Linked DNA regions of Novosphingobium sp. G106. The protein of the gene in region 1 binds, or shares a complex with, the protein of each later gene. Links are inferred from orthologs where the notes say so. Each region holds a gene or a part of one and is shown on either strand. Other genes may lie near its edges.

Region 1 (7,546 bases):
TGGCCGTCGAATGCTGTCAAATGCTGGTTTCCCGCGAAGTCGAAGACCGGCGCGCTTATATCGCTCATGGCATTGACGCAAGGTTGAGGGCGATTCGGCGGGTCGGCATGAGAAACAGCGCTGCGCTGTGCGACCGAATCGGTCAAGTCGGGCCTGTACCCGATTGCTATTAGCCGGCGGACAAGCAGGAGAGGTGACAATGCGCGAAGCCGATCGTCTGGTGCACGCCTATTTTGCCGCTGTGACCGCCGGCGAACTGCCCGACGACTTGCTGACCGAGGACATGACCGCCTGGCTGACCACGCAGGGGCCGATCGACAAGCGGACCTATCAGGCTGCGGTGCGCTGGCTGGGCAGCGTCATGCGCGAGCCGCTGCGCTTCACGATCGATGCGATCACCGCCGAAGGCGACTGCGCGGTGGCCGAGGCGCGATCCGACGGCGTGCTGGTGAACGGCGAGCCCTATGCCCAGACCTATGTGTTCGTGCTGCGCATCCGCGACGGACGGATCGCTTCGATTGCCGAGCACTACAACGCGCTCATAGCGCAAGAGAAACTCGTGCCGCTGATGGCGCACCTGCAAGGATGACGACGATGACCGGAGCCATGCGCCTCTACCAGCCGGCGAGCCTCGACAATCTGAGGCTCGAGAGTGCCGAGGCGCCCGCGCCGGGGCCGGGCGAGATCAAGGTGCGCTTGCTCGCGGCCTCCCTCAACTTTCGCGACGGGCTGGTGGTCGGCGGGTTCTTTCCGGTGAAGGACGGGCTGATCCCGCTGTCCGACGGCGCGGGCGAGGTGATCGCTGTGGGCGAGGGCGTGACCGAGTTCAAGCAGGGCGACCAGGTCGTCAGCACTTTCCACCCGAAGTGGCTCGACGGGCATATCGACAAGATCCACCTCGACAACTCGCCCGGCGGTCCGGCCGACGGCTTCGCCTGCGAAGAAGCGACGCGGCCCGCGACCCATTTCACCCGCGCGCCCGCGGGTTTCACTCCGGCCGAAAGCGCTTCGTTGACCTGCGCTGGCGTTACCGCCTGGCGCGCTGTGGTGACCGACGGCAAGGTCAAGCCCGGCGCGACCGTGCTGATCGAAGGCACCGGCGGCGTCTCGCTGTTCGCGCTGCAGTTCGCCAAGGCGGCGGGAGCGACGGTGATCGCCACATCGGGCAGCGCCGAGAAGCTGGCGAAGCTCAAGGCGCTCGGCGCCGATCACCTGATCAACTACCGCGAGGAAGAGCAATGGGGCGCGGCCGTGCTGGCGCTGACCGGTGGGCTCGGTGTCGATCACGTCATCGAGGTCGGCGGGCCGAACACGATCGGCCAGTCCTTCGTCGCCGCGCGCACGGGCGCGCATGTGGCGATCATCGGCGCAGTCGGCGGATTCCAGATCGACACGATGCCTTTCGCCATCGTCCAGGCCAAGCGGCTCAACCTGCAGGCGGTGACCGTCGGCTCGCGGCGCGACCAGATCGACATGGTCCGCGGGATCGAGGCGAGCGGCATCAGGCCGGTGCTCGACCGCGCATTCAAGCTGGAGAACCTGGCCGATGCTTTCCGCCACCTGCAGTCGGGCCAGCACTTCGGCAAGGTCTGCGTGGAGATATGACCGCTCGCCGGGAAAGCGGAAAAAGCTGAGGTGCTTGTGGCCATGCCGGCGCCGGCGCGGTAGGGCGCAGCGCAAGTTCAGGCAATCCAGGCAGACGCATGGCCCGCAAGCATTCCAAACGTGATCCCTATGGCGACCTGGACCGCGAGGAGGACGAGGCTCCCGCGCCGGTCGTCCCCTGCTGGCTCTGCGGCCGGCCGACGGGCAAGACCATCGTCTGGCACCACCCCGTGCCCAAGAGCCGGGGCGGCCGCGATGTCGTGCCGATGCACCCCATCTGCCAGCAGACGCTGATCGCCAATTTCACCAATTCCGAACTGCAGCGGCACGGGATGGACGTGGAAGGCCTCCTGCTCGACCCCAAAGTGCGCAAGTTCGTCGACTGGGTGGCGAACAAGGACCCGGATTTCACCGCGACCACGGCCAAGAAGCAGCGGTGATCAGAGGGCGGGGGCTTGTGCCGACAATTCTGCCATCGCCAGTTCGCAAACCCCTTCCCACAAGCGGACGTTGCATCAGTCCCGCCCTGTCGGCATATCGTTGTGACAACCATCAGGGCTGAAACCGCTGTGAGACGTGCGATACCAATAGCCTATTTAATTTATGCATTGGCGGTTTTCGTTGCCGGGACAAATGGCAAGATAGATGCATTCATTTGGGGATTTCTATCTTATGTCGGGTATTGGCCATTTTCCACTATTACTGACGTCATGACCGATTATATCCGGAGCCCTTCGATGTATGACGGGCCGGGCGCCTACTTCTATGGCATTTACAAACCCCACATGCTTTCGTTCATTTTTGACGTGCTGCTAGGTACCGTTTGGTGGCTAGTTGTTGTCGATGTTGGTCGTTGGATAGCAGATAGACGATCCGGAGGGAAAATCAGGGCAGCTAGCGATCAGACGACACCCTAAAGCTGCCTTTTTGGACTCCCCACGTCCAGCCCACGCGATCGCACGACCGCAATCTAGCCGTACCGCTCCTGCAGCATCTGCCATGACGCCCTGAGCCCCAGCGCATCGCCGCCTTTGGGCCGACCGGGCTTGCTCGCCGGGCGCCAGGCGAAGGTGTCGAAGTGGGCCCAGTCGGTGCCCTCGGGCACGAAGCGGTCGAGGAACAGCGCCGCCACGCTCGCGCCGGCGAAGGCGTTGGCCGAGTTGTTGTTGATGTCGGCCACGTCGGACTTCAGGTAGTCGCGGTAGCCGTTCCACAGCGGCAGGCGCCAGCAGGGGTCGTCGACCGCCTCGCCGGCCTTGAGCAAGGCCTCGGCGGTCGCGTCCTCGCGGGTGAAGAGGGCGGGGAGGTCCGGGCCGACGGCCGAACGCGCGGCGCCGGTCAGGGTGGCGAAGTCGAGGATCAGTTCGGGCTTTTCCTCGCCGGCGCGGGTCAGCGCGTCGCCGAGGATCAGCCGGCCTTCGGCGTCGGTATTGCCGATCTCGACCGAGATGCCGGCGCGCGAGCGCAGCACGTCGCCGGGGCGGAAGGCATTGGCCGAGACGGCGTTCTCCACCGTGGGCAGCAGCAGGTGCAGCCGCACCTTGAGCCCGCGCTCCATGATCAGCTTGGCCAGCGCCAGCGCATGCGCCGCGCCGCCCATGTCCTTCTTCATCAGCAGCATGCCCGACGAGGGCTTGATGTCGAGACCGCCGCTGTCGAAGCAGACGCCCTTGCCGACCACGGCGATCCGCGGATGCTTGGGATCGCCCCATTCGATCTCGATCAGCCGCGGATTGCGCGACCGTTCGGCGGCGCGGCCGACGGCGTGGATCATCGGGTATTCGCGTTCGAGCCTGTCGCCCTTGGTGACGTGGAAATCGGCCTTGTGCTCCTTGGCGAGCGCTTCAGCAGCGGACTCGATGTCTGCCGGGCCCATGTCCTCGGCAGGCGTGTTGACCATGTCGCGGACCAGCGCGGTCGCGGCGGCTTCGGCGAGGGCGGGCTCAATCGCCTTGACCTCCTTGGTCAGCAGCACGCGCGGGCCTTCCTTGGGTCCGTCCTTCTTGTAGCGGTCGAAGCGGTACTGGCCAGTGACCCAGCCGAGCAGCGCGGCACCCGGATCCGCGTCGGCACGGCGATAGGTGCCTGCGGGCAGGACTTCGGCGAGCTTGGCCATGCACCACGGCGACAGTCTTGCCGGATCGGCTACGCCGGCGACGACCGACCAGCCGTCCCCATCGGGCAGGATCGCATGGGAATATCCGTCGCCTTCGAACTTCTGCGCGGCCAAAGCGGCGCGCTGCGGGGCGGAGAGCTCCTTGACGAAAGCCTTGAGCCCCGCCTTGTCGACGAGATGGATCGGCGTGGCCTGCTGGTCGCGATCGGGCTGGATCAATGCGTGCTTGTCGGTCATTCTGCGGACAGGCTAGCCGGACGAGGGCGCCTAGCGCGAGAGGAAAGTGTGATGGCGATGTCGCGATCTTCGCTGCTGCTGGCATTGGTCCTCGCGGCCTGCTCGAAACAGGCGCAGGAAACGCCCGCCACGCTGGCCAGTGAAGGGACGCCCGCGCCGAAGGTTGCCGCAGCGGCGGAACCAAGTGCAGCGGCGCCCGGTGTCGCCCGGCACGAGGAGCAATCGACCGAACTGTACGAGTTCGAGTACGGCTATCCCGCGGCGGTCGGGGCGATCCCCAAGCTCAAGGCAGAGCTCGACGCCGATCTCGCCAAGCAGAAGGCTGATCTGATTGTCAGCGCCAAGGAGCAGCAGGCGGACAGCAAGAAACAGGGCTTCCCCTACAATCCGCTCGGCAACTGGACGGCCTGGAAGGTCGTCACCGACCTGCCGGGCTGGCTCAGCCTCTCGGCCGATCTCAGCGACTATTCGGGCGGGGCGCATCCGAACCATGGTTTCAGTTCGCTGGTCTGGGACCGCAAGGCCGACCGGCGCCGCGAGCCGATCGACCTGTTTACTTCGAAGGAAGCCCTGTCGCGCGCGATCCGCCAGAACTTCTGTGCAGCGCTAAACAAGCAGCGGGCCGAAAAGCGCGGGGAGCCGGTGAAGGCGGGCAGCACCGACGAGTTCGACCAGTGCATCGATCCGGTCGCCTCGACGGTGATCCTCGGCTCGTCGAACCGGAGCAGTTTCGACCGTATCGGAATTCTGGTCGGCCCCTATGAGGCGGGCCCTTATGTCGAGGGCGATTACGAGGTCACGTTGCCGATTACCGATGCTGTACTCGCTGCGGTGAAGCCCGAATTCCGCTGGGCCTTCGCCGTGAAGCGATAGGCTGCAGGCTCTGGCTCTCGCAATTTCGGGCGATTGTCGCTAGATGGGCGGCATGACCGAATATCAGACAGTCGCCCACGACGAGACCGGGCTTCGCGATGGCACGATCAAGCTGCACGGCCTGGAGGCCTTCGAAGGCATGCGCCGCGCCGGGCGGCTCGCCGCCGAGATCCTCGATGCCCTGGCGCCGATCGTGCAGCCGGGCGTCAGCACCGAAGAGATCGACGATGTCGTGCGCCAGATGACGCTAGACGGCGGCGCCGTGCCCGCGACCTTGGGCTATCGCGGCTATGCGCACAGCTCCTGCGTCTCGATCAATCATGTCGTCTGCCACGGCATCCCCTCGGACAAGACGCTCAAGGACGGCGACATCGTCAACATCGACGTGACCCCGCTGCTCGACGGTTGGCACGGCGATTCGAGCCGGATGTACCTCGTTGGCGACGTCTCGCTGAAGGCCAAGCGGCTGGTCGATGTGACGCACGAATGCCTGATGCTGGGCATCGCGGAAGCAAAGCCCGGCAAGCGGCTGGGTGACATCGGCGCCGCGATCCAGCGCTATGCCGAAGCCAACCGCTACGGCGTGGTGCGCGAGTTCTGCGGCCACGGCCTCGGCCGTTTGTTCCACGACGCGCCCGAAGTGATCCACGCCGCGCGCGCGGGCACGGGTCCTGAGCTGCGGCCCGGCATGTTCTTCACCATCGAGCCGATGATCAACCTCGGCAAGCCGCCGGTGAAGCTGCTCGAAGACGGCTGGACGGCAGTGACGCGCGACCGCTCGCTGTCGGCGCAGTTCGAGCATTCGATCGGGATCACCGAGACGGGCTGCGAGATATTCACGCTGAGCCCGAAGGGGCTGCACAGGCCGCCTTACATCTAGGTCCCGCCAACCCCTATCCCGTCGCCCCTGCGCATGCAGGGGCCCAGATAAGCTCTCGTCCTGAAACGGAGGGCACCAGTTTGCACCGTCATCTGGATCCCTGCCTTCGCAGGGGCGACGGATGGTTAGTTGCGTGAGGCTCTGATCGCCGCTCCAGCAGCAAATGGCGCGATCGCCAGCAGTACCAGGCTCACTGCCCCCGTCAGCGCCAGCCCGCCTTCGCCGCCCGTCGACAGGCTGCCCGCGCCGAAGATCAGCAGCGGCACGGCCAGCGGGATCACCAGCAGCCCGCCCAGCGCGGCTCCGCCACGCAGGCCGGCGGTTATGGCCGCCACCGTCACCCCCAGCGCCGCCAGCCCCGGCGTGCCGACCAGCAGGCCGATCTCCACCGTCTTCAGCGTCGCGCCATCCAGGCCCAGCAGCCCGGCGGCAATGAGGCTCGTCAGCATCAGCGGCGGGCCGAAGCTTAACCAGTGCGCCAGCACGCGCATGGCGACGATCCATTCCTCGGAAATGCCGCGCAGCGCCCATTGATCGAAGAAACCCAGCTCGATGTCGGGTTCGATCAGCCGGTCGAGCGGCAGGATCGCCGCGAGTAGCGCCGCGACCCAGATCACCCCACCGCCGGTGCGCGCCAGCAGTTGCGCGTCGGGGCCGACGGCGAAGGGGAACAGCATGGCGACGGCGAGGAAGAACAGCACAGGCAGCACCGCCCCGCCGCGGCGGCCGAGGAGCAGCAGCGCGAGGTCGCGGCGCAGGATGGACAGCAGCGCGCCGCTCATGCCGGATGATCGCGCAGGTCGATCGCCTGCGCGCCGGGCAGGTCGACGGGCTGGTGCGAGGCGATGACGACCGCGCCGCCTTGCGCACGCCGTTCGGCGATGAGCTCTTCCACGAGCGCCACGCCATCCTTGTCGAGGCCGTTGAGCGGCTCGTCGAGCAGCCAGTGGTCGGCGCCCTGGCCGATCACGCGGGCGAGGGCCGCACGCTTCTTCTGGCCGGTCGACAGGTAGCGCACGGGCACGTCGAGCAGGTTGCCGAGGCCCAATCGCTCGACCGGCGCGGTGCCGCCATCGATCCCCTGCCAAAAGGCCAGCGCCTTGCCCAGCGGCAGGTGCGGATCGAGCGCCGGGCGCTCGTCGAGCAGGGCGAAGGTGCCCTGCCAGCTGATCGTGCCGATGGCGCTGGAGCCCATGTCATAGGCGACGAAGGGGCGCAGCAGACCGGCGAGCATGCGGATCAGGCTGGTCTTGCCGATGCCGTTGGGGCCGGTCAGGTGCAGCGCCGCGCCGGGTTCGAGCGACAGGTCGAGCGGGCCGAACAGCAGTCGGTCGCCCCGTCGGCAGAACAGTTCCCACGCGGTTAGGGCGGCGGCTTGCATCGGCGGCTGCGATAGGGGAATGGTCAGGCGCTGCCAAGGAGAGCGCCAATGGCCATCCCCCGCCTTACCGACGACGAGCGCTCCGCAGCGCTGGCCGAGCTTTCAGGCTGGACGCTGCGCGAGGACGGCCTTGCCATCACGCATGATTTCAAGTTCGCTGACTTCTCCGAGGCCTTCGGCTTCATGGCGCGCGTCGCGCTCTATGCCGAGAGGGCCGACCACCACCCCGAATGGTCGAACGTCTATAACCGCGTTCACGTCACGCTGACGACGCACGATGCCGGCGGACTGAGCCAGCGCGACGTCAAGATGGCGAAAGCGATAGACGCTTTACTCTGACCGCTGGGCCATGAACTTCTTGCCGCGCTGACGAGCGATGCCCGGCGCCCACTTGGCGACGAAGGCGAGCTTGCGGGCGGTCTTGCCGACCAGCGTGTGCAACCGCGCCCCATGC
Region 2 (15,318 bases), 1.7 Mb from region 1 along the record:
ACCCCAATTGCACGACCATGGCGGCCATGCCCGCGCTCAAGCCGCTGCACGATGCGGCAGGCCTGACGCGGCTGGTGGCGAGCACCTATCAGGCGGTCTCCGGCGGCGGCGTCGAGGGTGTCGAAATCCTGCGCGAACAGGTCCAGGCCGGTGCCGAGGCTTGCGCAGACCTCGCGCAGGACGGCGGCTCGGTCGATCTCGGCACGCCGCGCAAGTGGTCGGTGCCGATCGCCTACAACGTCGTGCCGCTCAACTACGTGCTGGGCGAGGACGGCTATACCGAGGAAGAGCTGAAGCTGCGCGACGAGAGCCGAAAGATCCTGGAGATCCCGGGCCTGCGCGTCGCCGCGACCTGCGTGCGCGTGCCGGTCTTCACCGGCCATTCGATTGCGCTGAACGTCGAGTTCGAGCGCCCGCTTTCGCCCGAAAAGGCGCTGGAGCTGCTCGGCCAGGCACCGGGCGTGGTCGTTACCGAGGTACCCAACCCGCTCGAAGCCGCGGGCAAGGACCCGGTCTTCATCGGCCGCGTCCGCCGCGACATGTCGGCCGACAACGGCCTGACGCTGTTCGTCGCCAACGACAACCTGCGCAAGGGCGCGGCGCTCAACGCCGTGCAGATTGCCGAGGTGTTGATCAGCGGGAAGTTCTAGGAAATTCGAAGCCAGGCGCGGTCCCGGCCGCGCCTGGCTATTCGCTTGTTATCTCCCCGAAACCAGGACGTTGAAACTGCGCGTGCCGCCTGCGCGATCGGCGGCAGCTCTCACATCGGCGCGGCGCTTGAGCGCCGCGAGCGCTTCAGCCGAAGGATCGGCCGGATAGGTCGCGGGCGGTGGTGCATAGTCGCTGAGGTCCAGCAAAGCCTGAACACGTTGGTTAGGCGTTTCGAGCCGCTTGATCACCGACGCCGCCGCGGCATCAACATCGCCCATGCAGAGCTCAAGATCTGTCACCAACTCCGGCCCCTCGGCAAAATGATCGCGCAAATAAGCGAGATCGGCCTTGGCATCCGCAAGCCTGCCCAACCGGTAGCTGGCGCAACCACGATTGTCGCGGAACTGCATCATGCCCACCAGGCTGCCCTTGATGCTGCCGGCCGCGATAGGCGCGAGCGTTTCGATCGCATCCGCCGGATGTCCGAACACGAGTTGCAGGCCCGCCATGTTGATCGTCTGGCTGATGTTCGGCTGGCCATACTCGTTCAGGGCCTTGCCCTGCGAATAGGCTTCGATCGCTTCCGGGTAGCGTCCCAGCTGGGCATAGGCGCGCGCCTTGCTGTCCCACCACCAAGGCAACAGTTCGTCCTTGTCCGCGTAGGCCGGCGCCCCCGCCTTGAGCGGATCGATCACTTCAAGCGTGCGAAGTGCTTCCTCGCCTTTTCCCAGCCACAGCAGGTCGGTCACAACGTTGATTTGCGGGCGCATCACGTTGGCGTGCGCCGCCGCGATTTCTCTCATTCGCGCCATGTGCCTTTCGACAGATGAGCGCGCATCGTAACTGGCAGGCAGCAGCGCTTTCAGCCGGGTGTCGACGCTAATGCCCATGAGCGCGCCGGGGCTGTCGATCAGAGCCAGCATCGCGGCCGCGCCATCCTTGTCGCCCGCGTCGGTCAGAATGCCGGCATAGCCTTGGCGGAACCCGTCGATCGACGATCCGATCCGGGCCTCGCCCAAGACGTAAGCCGGATTGGTGAGGACGGCGAGCAATCGCCGCGTCAAGGCCATGTCGCCCTGTGCCTTGAGCGAAAGATAGGTCCTGGACCATGTACCGATCGAAATCGCCATCAGCGCGTCAGGCGAATTTCGCGCCATTTCCTCTACTACGGTCACCGCATCGGCTGTTCGTTTGGCTTGCCAGGTGAGTTGGAAACGCAGTTTCCAGAACTCGTTGTCGGCGCCCGAAATCCGCGTTCCCACTTCGGCATAGCGGAGCGCCAGATCGAGTTCCCGCGCGGCGAAGGCACAGAACGTCCCGATCCGATAGACATCCCGCCGCACCGGATCCGGCAGGTCGGCAAACCTGGCCGAGCCCGCCTGCTGCGCAACGATCGGAGCGGCGGCCTTGCAATCGTTGTTCTGAGCGGCCGCGGCGAGCGCCGTGAGGGCTGTCTTCTGATCATCCGGGCGCTCCGCGGCAGCGACAGGTGATGGTTGAGCCGTTGCCATCAGCAAGCCCAGCAGTAGTGCCCGGCGCAAAATCATGCCCACTCCCCGTCGACCGAATCTTGTCGTTGCAACCTGTTGACCAGAAATCCTGTAGACATCAATCGACGTTGCATCCGCCGTGGATACCCCACGGAGCATGCATTTCAGGAAGGCCGAGGCGTACCACAGCGCTTTCCCTTTGCCCCGATAGTCTCTAGAGCGCGGCCATCATGCGTGTCCCCTTCGTCAAGATGCACGGCCTCGGCAACGACTTCGTTGTGCTCGACGGGCGCGTCGAGAGCGTGCCGGGAATCGACAGCACGCTCGCCGCAGCGCTGGCCGATCGCCACACGGGCATCGGCTGCGACCAGCTCGTCCTGCTGGAGCCGTCTACGGCAGCCGACTTCCGCATGCGTATCTTCAATTCGGACGGCAGCGAGGTCGAGGCCTGTGGCAATGCGACACGCGCGATCGGCCTGCTCCACGGCGCCGCGGCGCGGATCGAGACCGCCGGCGGGCTGATCACAGCCTCGCCCGCCGAGGACGGCATCTCGGTCGAAATGGGCCAGCCGCGCTTCGACTGGGACCGCATCCCCCTTGCCTATCCGATGGATACGCTGACGATGCCCGTCGGCTGGGAGGACTTGGAGAACCCGGTAGCGGTCAATGTCGGCAATCCGCATGTGATCTTCTTCGTGCCCGACACCGACGCGGTCGACCTCGCCCGGCTCGGCGCGCTGATCGAACGCGATCCGCTGTTTCCCGAGCGGGTCAACGTCAACGCCGCCACGGTGACCGCGCGCGATGCGATCCGCCTGCGGGTCTGGGAACGCGGCGCCGGCCTGACCCGCGCCTGCGGCACCGGCGCCTGCGCCACCGCAATCGCCGCGATGCGCCGCGGCCTGACCGACCGCTCGATCACGGTCACCCTGCCCGGCGGCCCGCTGCGGATCGACTGGCGCGACGACGGCGAGATCGTCATGACCGGGGCTGCTGCGGAGAGCTTCCGGGGAACCTTCGATCCTGCCGATTACGGAGTATCGGTGTGACGCTCGAAGTCGTTTCGCTGGGCTGCCGTCTGAACCTCTCCGAAAGCGAAAGCCTGCGCGGCCTGCTCGCCGCCAGCGACAACCTGACCGTAATCAATAGCTGCGCGGTCACCGCCGAGGCGGTGCGCCAGACCCGCCAGGCGATCCGCCGCGCCCGCAAGGCCCGTCCCGACGCGCGGCTGCTCGTCACCGGCTGCGCCGCCGAGGTCGAGCGCGAGGCACTCTCAGCGATGCCCGAGGTCGACGGACTGGTGGCCAATGCGGCCAAGCTCGATCCGCGCGTGTGGAACGTGCCGCCCTCGCCGGTCGCGCCGCATCAGGGGCATACCCGCGCATTCGTCGACGTACAGAACGGCTGCGATCATGCCTGTACCTTTTGCGTGATCCCGCAGGGCCGCGGTCCGAGCCGCTCGCGCTCGGTTCAGCAGGTAATCGCCGATGTCGCCCTGCATCTCGAATCCGGCGCGCGCGAGGTTGTACTCACCGGCGTCGATCTCACTTCCTGGGGCGGTGACCTGCCCGATGGCCCGCGGCTCGGCTCGCTGGTCAGGGCAACCCTCGATGCCTTCCCGACGCTCGAACGGCTGCGGCTGTCCTCGCTCGACGGGATCGAGATCGATACGCAATTGTTCGAATTGCTCGCGGGCGAGCCGCGGGTGATGCCGCATGTCCACCTCTCGCTGCAATCGGGCGACGACATGATCCTCAAGCGCATGAAGCGCCGCCACGCACGCGCCGATGCGATCCGCCTGGTCGAAAACCTGCGCGCCCGCCGCCCCGATATCGCCATCGGCGCCGACCTGATCGCCGGCTTCCCGACCGAGGACGCGGCGATGCACGCAGCCAACCTGTCGATCATCAAGGAGCTCGACGTGGTGCACGGCCACGTCTTCCCCTATTCGCTGCGTCCCGGCACGCCGGCGGCGCGCATGCCGCAGGTCGCGCCGGCCGTAATCAAGGCACGTGCGGCAGAGCTGCGAGCGGCCGTGGCGGCGCAGCGTTCGCGCTGGCTGGCCTCGCTTGTCGGCACGCCTTTGAAGGTGCTGGCCGAACGCGACGGCACCGGCCATGCCGAGAATTTTGCGCGCGTGCGGCTACCGGACGACGCGCAGGTGTCGCATTGGCTGACAATAACGCCGCGTGCGGTGATCGAAGGAATGCTCGCATGAGCGCGGAAACCTGGAGCGACCGGCTGTTCGGCGGCTTTCGCAAGACCTCGGAACGACTTTCCGAAAATCTCGCTGGAATCGTTACGAAATCCAAGCTGGACGACGAGCAGCTCGACGAGATCGAGGATGCGCTGATCCTCTCCGACCTCGGCCCCCGTGCCGCCGCCCGCATCCGCGAACGCCTGTCGGGCGAGCGCTTCGAGCGCGGGCTCGACGACCAGGCGATAAAGGAAGCCGTCGCCGACGAAATCGCCGCAATCCTGCGCCCCGTGGCCAAGCCGCTGGAAGTCGTCGCCTTTCCGCGCCCGCAGGTGGTGCTCGTGATCGGCGTCAACGGCTCGGGCAAGACCACGACGATCGCCAAGCTGGCGCACCTGTTCCAGGAGCAGGATTACGGCGTGATGCTCGCCGCCGGCGACACCTTCCGTGCCGCGGCGATCGGCCAGCTCGCGGTCTGGGCAGAACGTATCGGCGTCCCCGTGATCCGCGGCCCCGAAGGCGGCGATCCGGCCTCTATCGTCTATGACGGGGTCAAGGCCGCAACCGAGCAGGGCATCGACGCGTTAATCGTGGATACGGCCGGAAGGTTGCAGAACAAGCGCGAACTGATGGACGAGCTCGCCAAGATTCGCCGCGTGCTTGGCCGCCTCAACCCCGAAGCCCCGCACGACGTCGTGCTGGTGCTTGACGCGACGAACGGACAGAATGCCTTGCAGCAGATCGAGACTTTCAAGGAAGTGGCAGGCGTGACCGGGCTCATCATGACCAAGCTGGACGGCACCGCGCGCGGCGGCGTGCTGGTCGCCGCAGCCGAGCAGTACGGCCTGCCGATCCACGCCATCGGCGTCGGCGAGAAGATCGACGACCTGCGCCCCTTCGACCCCGACCTCGTCGCGCGCGTCATTGCGGGAGTTGCCTGAGATGGCCGAAGCAACGAAGGAAAAGCCCAAGAGTTCGTGGATCAACCTCGTGGTCGATTTCGGCCCGCTGCTGGTCTTCTTCCTCGCCTATCGCCACTACGCGCCGCCGACAGGCGACCAGGGTATCGGCGTCGCCCTCGCCGTGACCAAGGGCACGATCGCCTTCATGGGCGCGACCGTGGTCGCGCTGATCGTCTCGCGCTGGCGGCTCGGGCATATCTCGCCGATGCTCTGGCTTTCGACCGTGCTGATCCTCGGCTTCGGTACTCTGACCGTACTGCTCGGCGATCCCTTCTGGGTCCAGGTGAAGCCGACCGCGATCTACCTGCTGTTCGCCACCGTGCTGTTCGTCGGCCTCGCCCGCGGCAAGCCAATGCTGCGCTATTTGCTGCAGTCCGCGTTCGAGGGCCTGGACGAGGCCGGCTGGCTCAAGCTTTCGCGCAATTGGGCGATCTTCTTCCTGGTCCTCGCCGGCCTCAATGAAGTGCTGCGCCAGGTGCTGAGCTTCGACGGCTGGCTGCAAGCCAAGCTGTGGGGCTTCACCACGCTGTCGTTCCTCTTTACCTTCTCGCAGATTCCCATGGTCTTGCGTCACGGCCTCGGCGAGGAGTCGAAAGACGAAGTGATTACCCACCCGCCGCACGAATAAGTGCAAAAACACACGAAAACGTGTGACATTCTCTTGCGTTGACGCAATAAACCGGCTGCCGCCGTTTCGGGTCGACCCGCGCGGCCAACAAGCTTGCAGTTTTGCTGCGCAACAAGAGCCTTCGGAATCCTAAGGGGGAAACAATGGCCAAACTATTCGGAAATCTGCACCTGGTGCTCGCAATCGGGCTCGTGCTCGCGATCGCTGTGATGATGGCCTTCGCGCCGTCTGCTCCGGTCGACGTCAACTCGGTCTTCCGCTGGCTGCACCTGTTCTTCGGCGTGCTGTGGATCGGCCTGCTCTACTACCTGAACTTCGTCCAGGTGCCGACCATGCCCAAGGTCCCCGCCGAATTGAAGAAAGGCGTCACCGGCTACATCGCCCCGAACGTGTTCTTCTTTTTCCGTTGGGCGGCACTGTTCACCGTGCTGACCGGCCTCACCATCGCTTTCGTCGACGGCTACGGCCATCAGGCACTGACCTTTACGGGCGAAGGCAACGTCAATCTGATCGGCCTGGGCATGTGGATCGCGATCGTCATGTTCCTCAACGTCTGGCTGATCATCTGGCCGGCGCAGAAGAAGATCCTCGGCATCATCGAGGCGACCGACGAGGAGAAGGCCAAGGCGACGCCGCGCGCGCTCATCGCCAGCCGCACCAACCTGCTGCTGTCGCTGCCGATGTTCTACTGCATGGTCAGCGCCAACCTGGGCTGATCGCGGCAAGTCACTTCGGGGCAAAGAGGGCGCGGCATCCGCAAGGGTGCCGCGCCTTTCGTTTTGGCGCATGATCGCGGCATGACAACACGATTCGCTCCCTTCTTCGCGCCGCTACTGCTGATGCTGACGGCCGCCGCGCCCGCTCCGAAATCCGCACCGCTGCCCGATACGGTGCGCGTAGTGATGACCACCGAACTGGGTCCGATCACGCTCGATCTCGATGCCAAGCATGCGCCGATCACCACGCGCAATTTCGTCCGCTATGTCGATCAACGCCGGTTCGACGGGATCGTGTTCTACCGCGTGATGCGGCTCGCCTGGGGGCAGCAGCCCAATGGGCTGATCCAGGCCGGCACCCGCGGCGATCCGAAGCGCGCCCTGCCGCCGATCGCGCACGAGCCGACCAGCGTAACGGGTATCCTGCACAAGGCCGGCGCTATCTCGATGGCGCGTAATGCCCCGGGCACTGCGGCCGGGGACTTCTCGATCCTGCTGTCCGACCTTTCGGGCTTCGACGCCGATCCCAATGCCGCCACCGACGAAGGCAAGGCCGGGTACGCCGCCTTCGGCTATGTTGTCGATGGCATGGACGTCGTGCGCAAGATCTACGACGTGCCGCTGTCGACAACGATGGGCGTGGGCGTGATGAAGGGGCAGATGATCGAAAAGCCGGTGCGCGTGCTCACCGTACGCCGCGTGCCGATCCCCGCAGCAGCGCCGGCTCCGGCACCCTAGATCTCGATCTGGCTTCCCAGTTCGACCACGCGGTTGGTCGGCAGGCGGAAGAATTCCATCGCGCTCGCGGCGTTGCGCAACATCCAGGCGAACAGCTTCTCGCGCCACAGCGCCATGCCGGGCTTGGCCGAGGGCAGCAGCGTCTGGCGCGAGAGGAAGAAGCTGGTTTTCATCATCTGGAACGGTTCGCCGCACATATCGACGCGCTTGAGCGCCTCGGGCACGTCGGTCTCCTCGAGGAAGCCATAGCGCATGGTCAGGCGATAGAAGCCGTTGCCCATGTCCTTGACCGAGAAGCGCTCCGCCTCATCGACATAGGGCACATCCTGGATCGCCACGGTCAGGATCACGACGCGCTCATGCAGCACCTTGTTGTGCTTGATGTTGTGCAGCAGCGCCGAGGGTACGCCGATGTTGGTCGAGGCCATGAACACCGCCGTTCCCGGCACGCGTGCCGCGCTCGAATGGGCGCTCTTGGCGAAGACCTCGATCGGGATCGTCCCCTCGGCCATATTCGCGCGCATCAGTTGGCGGCCCTTCGACCAGGTCGTCAGCAGGGTGAAGATGCCCACGCCCATCATCAGCGGCACCCAGCCGCCGTCGGGTATCTTGGTGAGGTTGGCGCCGAGATAGGCCGCATCGAGCGCGAAGAACAGCACGAGCAGCGGCAGCGCCATCCAGGGCTTCCACTTCCACAGGTGGAACAGCACGACCGCGAGCAGGAAGTTGTCGATCGCCATGGCACCGGTCACCGCGATGCCATAGGCCGCGGTCAGGTTCGACGAGCGCTGGAACACCAGGACCAGCAGGATCACCGCGATCATCAGCCCGAAGTTGATCACCGGAATGTAGATCTGCCCGGCCTGAAGGCTGGTGTGGCGGATCGTCATGCGCGGGATGAAGCCGAGCTGGATCGCCTGCTGCGTCACCGAGAAGGCGCCCGTGATCACCGCCTGCGAGGCGATGATCGCCGCCATCGAGGCGATTATCAGCATCGGCCACTGGAACCATTCGGGCGCAAGCAGATAGAACGGGCTTGCCAAAGCATCGGGATGGCGCAGCAGCAACGAGGCCTGGCCGAGATAGTTGAACACCAGAGCAGGCAGCACAAAGGCCAGCCACGAGATGCGGATTGGCTTGCGGCCGAAGTGACCCATGTCGGCATAAAGCGCCTCGGCACCGGTCACCGCGAGCACGGCCGAGCCCATCGCCAGGAAACCGCGGAATGGATCATGGGCAAACATGGACACCGCATGATGCGGGCTCAGCGCGAAGATCACCTCGGGCAACGCCGCGATGCTGAGTATGCCAAGCACCGAGATCACGGCGAAATAGAGCAGCATGATCGGGCCGAAGAAGCTGGCGACCTTGGCCGTGCCGCGGCTCTGGATCATGAACAGGAAGATGAGGATACCGACGACCAGCGGCACGACCGCGCGCCCGAGCTGCGGCTCGTAGACCGCAAGGCCTTCGATCGCCGAAAGCACCGAGACCGCAGGCGTGATCATCGAATCGCCGTAGAACAGCGAGGTCGCGAAGATTCCCAGCAGGACGATCCCGCCCGACCACTTCTTGGCGGTAACGTTCTTGTTGATCAGCGCCAGCAGCGCCAGGCTGCCGCCCTCGCCCTTGTTGTCGGCGCGCATGATCACGGTGACGTACTTCAGCGTCACGATGACCATCATCGACCAGAACATCAGGCTGACGATGCCGTAGATGTGCAGAGCATCGAGCGGCAGGCGGTGATGCCCGGCGAAGGTATCGCGCATCGCGTAGAGCGGGCTGGTACCGATATCGCCGAAGACCACGCCGATCGCACCGACAGCGAGCTTCAGCGCGCCGCCGTGGTGGCCGTGATCGTGCGGACCGTGCGCCGGCTGCGCTACCGCGGGCTCCGCCTGGGCAGTGGCGCCAGCGTCGTCCGCCATGGCTTCGCTCATATATGCGCCCCGTCGCGACATGGACTCAGCTCGCCGCAGCGCAGCAAGGTGGCGGCGCTTAGCAGCATGCGAGAGGCCCGGCAATCGTGCTCACGGGCCTGTCCCGGCTTGGGGCCCGCCTGGGATTGGCGGCATGCCCTGGGCCTGCTGCTGGCGGGCAATCAGCGCATCCAGCCTGGTCAAGCGGTCCTGAAGGTCCGCGCGCCACGGTGCATCGGGCGGCGACTTCGCCAGCAGGTCGGCCCAGAGACCCCGCGCTTCGGCAAAACGGCCCGACTGCGCCATGGCTAGGCCTAGGAAGAAGGGCGGCCCCGGATGGTTCGGCGCGGCGATCGCAGCGCTGCGATAGGCATAAAGCGCTGCGGGCGAAAGCTGCCCCTCGGCATGGCCGACAAGCGCATTGGCCAGGGCCAGCCAGGCATCGGCATCCTTGGGATCTTTATCCACTGCACCGCGCAGCACCCCGGCAGCATCGGCATATTGGCCGTGCCGTGCAAGCGCATCGGCGACGACCACCCAGTTGTTGCCTGGCGCGACCGGCTTGCCGTCGAGCGACTTGCGCGCAGCGACCAGCGCTTGCGGATCGCCTGAAATCTTCTCCACCGGCGCCTTCGGGGCACCCACCATTCCGGGGCTGCCCTGCAGGCCATAGCCGGCGATGCCGAGCAGCAATGCTGCGGCGATGGCTTCCCAGCCGACAGCCGGTTTCTTCTCCCAGCGCAAGAGCGCCAGCACGAGACCGAGAGCCAGCGCCGCCAGCAGCAATGCCCAGACCCAGCTCATCGGCTATACCCTCCGCGCAGGAAACGCCGGCGCAGCAGCAGCGCGGCCAGCGCCAGCAGGACAATGGGGAGAACGAACAGCGGCCAGGTCAGTGTCGTGACGCGCGGCGCATAGCTGACATAGTCGCCATAGCGCTCGACCAGCCAGGCGCGGATCTCTTCGGGATCCTCGCCCGCGGCGATCCGCTGGCGCACCTGGCTGCGCATGTCGCCGGCGATGGGCGCGTCCGAATCAGCGATCGACTGGCTCTGGCACTGCAGGCAACGCAGCGTTTCCATCAGCGCCTGGGCCTTGGCCTCCTGCGCCGGATCGTCGAGCTGGCGATAGGCATAAGGCGCCGGCGGCATGTTCTCTTGCGCCGCAGCCGGCATCGCCAACGGCGTCGCGATCAACAGCAGCAACAAGCAAACGAGGCGTTTCACTGTTCCGCCTCCTTCAGCTTTTCAAGAATCATGAGCAGCTGATCAGCCCTGATCTCGCCGATATGCTGATAACGGATCACGCCCTTGCCATCGATGACAAAGGTTTCGGGCACGCCCGAGGAGCCGATCGCGATCTGCACCGAGCGAACATCATCGGCACCGATGCGGGCGAAAGGATTGCCGTTGCGCGCGAGGAAGGCCTGCAGGTCATCGCGGCGGTCGCTGATGGCTATGCCGTCGATCTCGACGCCGCGACGCTTCAACTCGGCAAGCTGCGGCGCTTCGACCCCGCAGGGGATGCACCAGCTCGCGAACAAGTTGAGCAGACGGGGCTTTCCGGTCGCCAGGTCCTTGTGCGCCAGGCCCGGCCGCTCTGCTATTGCGGGCGGCAGGTTGAATTCGGGAAGCGGCTTGCCAACCATCGCGCTGACGACATCGTGGCTGGCGGGGCGCAGCAGGCCGATCATGACGAGCACGACGAAGCCCAGGAACAGGCCGAGCGGCAGCCAGATCGCCCAGCGCGGTGCCGGTTTTGCGACGGATTCGGTCGTTTCGCTCATCGGCCCTGCCTCGATCGGCGATAGGCGATCTTGCCGCGGGCGACGTAGCGCTTGAGGTCACTCGCAACGCGGCCGATCAGGGCGAGCACGCCGCCCAGGCCGATCATGATTCCGCCCAGCCAGATCATCGTGACGAAAGGCTTCCACCAGAGACGGAGCTGCCAGCGACCATCATCGGCTTCCTCGCCGAGCACGGCATAGAGTTGGCCGTTCCAACGCGTCAGCAACGCGGATTCGCTGGTCTGCTGCGGGGGCGTCCAGAAGAACCGCGCCTGCGGGTGGGCGATAGTCGGCGTGCCGTCGGCATAGGATGCATGCAGTTCGGCTTCGAGCGCGGTCCAGTTCGGGCCGGCGACGGGCTCTACCTTTTCGAGCTTCACTTTCCAGGGGCCAACCGCGGTGGTCTCGCCGACCCGCGCGGCGACGAGCTTCTCGACGGAGAAGGCGCTCTCGCTGGCCATGCCGAACAGCGCGACGGCGATGCCAAGATGCGCGATGACCATGCCCCAGACCGGCAGCGGCGTGCGGCGCAGGTTGCGGCCGCGCAGCGGCAGCAGGCTGGCGACGAACAGGCCGCAGGCGAAAGTCAGGCCGATGAAGGGCAGCAGCTTGGCGTTGGCCCAGACGGCAAGGCCGATCGCCACGAGCACGGCAACCGCTAGCGGCACGACCAAGCCCATGCCCACGCGCGAGAACGCGTCGCGCCGCCAGCGCAGCAGCGGACCGATGGCCATGACGATAAGCATGGGCACGACGAACAGCGCGCTCATCGGATTGAAGTAGGGCGGCCCGACCGAAACCTTGGCGCCCATGGCCTCGGCCACCAGCGGATAGAGCGTGCCGAACAGCACGATGCCCAGCACCGCCGACAGCATGACGTTGTTGAACACAAGCGCGCCCTCGCGGCTGACCGGGGCGAAGCGTTCGCCCTCGGTCACGCTGCCGGCGCGCAGGGCGAACAGGGTCAGCGCGCCGCCGATGTTGATCGCCAGCAGCGCGAGAATGAAAGTGCCGCGCTCGGGATCGACCGCGAAGGCATGGACGCTGGTGAGGATGCCCGAACGCACGAGGAATGTGCCGATCATCGACATCGAGAAAGCGACGACGCCCAGCATGATCGTCCAGGCGCGCAGAGCGTTACGCGCGGCCAGCACGCCGACCGAATGCAGCAGCGCCGTCGCGGCGAGCCAGGGCATCAACGAGGCGTTCTCGACCGGATCCCAAAACCACCAGCCGCCCCAGCCGAGTTCGTAATAGGCCCAGTAGGATCCCGCGGTGATGCCCAGCGTCAGGAAAATCCAGGCGCCCAACACCCAGGGCCGCATGGCGCGGGCGAAGGCCGGGCCGACTTCACGCGTGATGAGCGCCCCGATCGCGAAGCTGAACGCGACCGAAAGCCCGACGTAGCCGAGGTAGAGCGTCGGCGGATGGAACGCGAGGCCGAGGTCCTGGAGCAGCGGATTGAGCCCCTGCCCTTCCGCGGGGACCGGGCTCAGCCGTTCGAACGGGTTCGAGGAGAACAGCAGGAAAGCGTAGAAGCCGAGGCTGACGAAGGCCTGCCCGGCGAGCGTCGCCAGCATCGTCCGCTCGGGCAGCCGCCGCTCGACCAGCGCGACGAAGCCGCCGGCGAGCCCCATCACGGTCACCCAGAGCAGCATCGAACCCTCGTGGTTGCCCCAGGTTCCGGCGAACTTGTAGATGAACGGCTTGGCCGAATGCGAGTTCATCGCCACCAGCTTGACCGAGAGATCGGTGCGGCAGAACAGCAGGATCAGCGCGGCGAAGGCCGTGGCGCAGAGCAGGCCCTGGACGATCGCCACGGGCCGAACCACCGGTGCCAGTGCCTCGCCATTCCTCGTCAGCCCGAGCGAACCCGCGAGCAATTGCAGCCCCGCCAGGGCAGCGGCGAGCCAGAGCGCCGCCAGGCCGAATTCTGCGATCATTTGGTTTCGGCCACCACTTGCCTGGCCTGGGCCTCGGTCATTTCCTTCATCTCGCGCGGCACATAGCGCTCGTCGTGCTTGGCGAGCAGATTGTCGGCGATGAATGTACCGTCCCTCGCCAGCTTGCCCTCGGCGACGACGCCCGAGCCTTCGACGAAAAGCGAAGGCACGATGCCGCGGAACCGCACGGGCACGCGCGCCTTGCCGTCCTGGACGACGAAAGCGATGGTCACGCCATCGGGCTCCGTCTTGATCGAGCCTCTCTCGACCATGCCGCCCAGCCGCACGCCGCGGTCTGGATCAGGCCGGCTGGCGAGGATTTCGCTCGGCACGTAGAAATAGGATGCCTGGCTGCGCAGGCCCCAGATCGCCAGCAGCACTGCAGCGATCAGCGCAGCGAGCGCGATGACGATCAGCACGAGCCGCTGGTGCTTGGCCTTCATCGCTGGGGCAGTCTGCACACTCACTGCTCGCGGCTCCGTTCGCGGCGGCGCTCGGCCCGGCGCATCGACGCGAGGCTCCACGCCACCATCAGCGCGGTTCCGCCGACGCCGATGGCATAGGCGGCATAGACGAAGGTCCAGGGATCGAGTGCCTCGCGCATCAGGCGAAGGCCCCGGCAGAGGCCTTGCGACGCAGACGCGCCTCGGCCTGGATATCGGCGAGGATCGCGCGCATCCGCGCGAGCACGACACCGCCGAAGATCAGCGAGAACCCTATCGTCGCGATCAGCAGCGGCACGAGGAAATCGGCGGCCATCGCCGACTTGCCGAGGGTGATGCTCGGCGGCTGGTGCAGGCTGTTCCACCAGAGCACCGAATAGTGGATGATCGGGATGTTGACCGCACCGACGAGGCCGAAAACCGCGGCGACGCGGGCGTTCTGGCCCTCGCCGCTCGCGGCCGAAGCCAGGGCGATATAGCCGAAATAGAGGAAGAGCAGCACCAGCATCGAGGTCAGCCGCCCGTCCCAGACCCACCAGGTTCCCCAGGCGGGCCGGCCCCAGAGCGAACCCGTCGCCAGGCAGAGCGCGGTGAAGACCGCACCCGGAACCGCCGAAGCGCGCGCGGCGATGCCGGCCAGCGGATGGCGCCAGACCAGCTCGACCAGGCTCGCCACAGCGACCGCGGTCCAGCCGCCCATGCCGAGCCAGGCGGCGGGGACGTGGATGTACATGATGCGCACGGTCTCGCCCTGCAGGCCTTCGGCCGGCGCGAAGAACAAGCCCCAGACGAGCGCTGCGCCGGCCAGGACGATGCCGGGTATCAGCAGCAGCGGCATCAGCCAGCGCGCAATGCGGAGGAAACGGGCAGGATTGGCGAAGCCATGCATGATCGCGGCGCTTTTGGCAGCGTGCAGGTCAGCCGGCAAGGGGCAAGACGCGAGTCCTCCCCCGGCAATGAGCCCGTAGTTCTGGGGGAAAGACTGGGGCGACCGATGGGGTTCGAACCCACGACCTCCGGTACCACAAACCGGCGCTCTAACCAACTGAGCTACGATCGCCACAAGCGCGCACCGAGGCGCGGCCAATGCCCGTCCCAAGCTCGAAACCGAGCCATCGGGGCGGGAGCGCGCCTTTGCACAGGCGGCCGAAATTGGGAAGCAAAAACTGCGCGCCGCATCGCCGGACGCGATTTTCTTCGGCACGCCCCCCGCCTATAGCTCTGCCCCATGACCGGCCCCGGCGAATCGTCCGCGCAGCATCTGCTGACCTTTCCGCGCATGCAGCGCGTGCCCTCCCCCGGCTCGAACTCTTCATCATGCGCGATTTTCTCTCCGCGGAAGACTGCGCCGCGCTGGTCGACCGGATCGATGCGCGCCGCCGGCCCTCGACCATCGCCGACGCCAACGGCGACGACTATTTCCGGACCAGCGAGACCTGCGATCTCGATGCCGAAGACGCCGTGGTCATGGGGCTGAATGCGAGGCTGGCCGCCGTTTCCGGGATAGACCCAGCCTATGGCGAGCCGCTGCAGGGCCAGCGCTATGAAGTGGGCCAGGAATTCAAGCCGCATACCGACTATTTCGAGCCTGGCGGCGCCGACTTCGACACCTATTGCTCAGTCGCCGGCCAGCGCACCTGGACCTTCATGCTCTATCTGAACGATGTCGAGGCGGGCGGCGCGACGCGGTTCAAGTGGATCGACAAGATGGTCCAGCCCGAGCGCGGCAAGCTGCTCGCCTGGAACAACCGCAAGCCCGACGGCACGGTCAATTCCGCCAGCCTGCACCACGGCATGAAAGTTCGCGCCGGCACGAAATACGTGATCACGCGCTGGTACCGCGAG

Evidence for each region.
Region 2: the proteins of ccmB (region 1) and ccmC are in contact, whole or in part, in a solved structure (PDB 8CE8), measured with the Escherichia coli proteins. The link is inferred for Novosphingobium sp. G106 from one-to-one orthologs.

What each region holds. Positions count from the first base shown.
Region 1 is NZ_JAHOOZ010000001.1:3,365,347-3,372,892, reverse strand. The notes cover bases 4,666-7,546. They hold ccmB (heme exporter protein CcmB), read right to left. Parts: upstream 6,494-7,546; coding sequence 5,837-6,493; downstream 4,666-5,836. Other genes in these bases: KRR38_RS16025 (SDR family oxidoreductase), read right to left, coding at 7,423-7,546; KRR38_RS16030 (4a-hydroxytetrahydrobiopterin dehydratase), read left to right, coding at 7,141-7,431; ccmA (heme ABC exporter ATP-binding protein CcmA), read right to left, coding at 6,490-7,092; map (type I methionyl aminopeptidase), read left to right, coding at 4,884-5,711; KRR38_RS16050 (DUF3298 and DUF4163 domain-containing protein), read left to right, coding at 4,666-4,831. Also shown: KRR38_RS16075 (SH3 domain-containing protein), read right to left, coding at 1-68; KRR38_RS16070 (nuclear transport factor 2 family protein), read left to right, coding at 200-589; KRR38_RS16065 (NAD(P)-dependent alcohol dehydrogenase), read left to right, coding at 595-1,605; KRR38_RS16060 (hypothetical protein), read left to right, coding at 1,704-2,045; KRR38_RS16055 (M17 family metallopeptidase), read right to left, coding at 2,576-3,958; more of KRR38_RS16050, read left to right, coding at 4,010-4,665. UniProt on the Escherichia coli protein: Required for the export of heme to the periplasm for the biogenesis of c-type cytochromes.
Region 2 is NZ_JAHOOZ010000001.1:1,690,337-1,705,654, forward strand. The notes cover bases 12,518-15,318. They hold ccmC (heme ABC transporter permease CcmC), read right to left. Parts: upstream 14,402-15,318; coding sequence 13,634-14,401; downstream 12,518-13,633. Other genes in these bases: KRR38_RS08070 (heme lyase CcmF/NrfE family subunit), read right to left, coding at 12,518-13,030; ccmE (cytochrome c maturation protein CcmE), read right to left, coding at 13,027-13,473; KRR38_RS08080 (hypothetical protein), read right to left, coding at 13,494-13,634. In the rest of the region: KRR38_RS08010 (aspartate-semialdehyde dehydrogenase), read left to right, coding at 1-650; KRR38_RS08015 (hypothetical protein), read right to left, coding at 699-2,198; dapF (diaminopimelate epimerase), read left to right, coding at 2,372-3,190; KRR38_RS08025 (MiaB/RimO family radical SAM methylthiotransferase), read left to right, coding at 3,187-4,359; signal recognition particle-docking protein FtsY, read left to right, coding at 4,356-5,279; KRR38_RS08035 (inner membrane-spanning protein YciB), read left to right, coding at 5,281-5,928; KRR38_RS08040 (urate hydroxylase PuuD), read left to right, coding at 6,072-6,644; KRR38_RS08045 (peptidylprolyl isomerase), read left to right, coding at 6,726-7,382; KRR38_RS08050 (potassium transporter Kup), read right to left, coding at 7,379-9,310; KRR38_RS08055 (tetratricopeptide repeat protein), read right to left, coding at 9,413-10,105; KRR38_RS08060 (cytochrome c-type biogenesis protein), read right to left, coding at 10,102-10,476; KRR38_RS08065 (redoxin family protein), read right to left, coding at 10,524-11,087; more of KRR38_RS08070, read right to left, coding at 11,084-12,517. UniProt on the Escherichia coli protein: Required for the export of heme to the periplasm for the biogenesis of c-type cytochromes.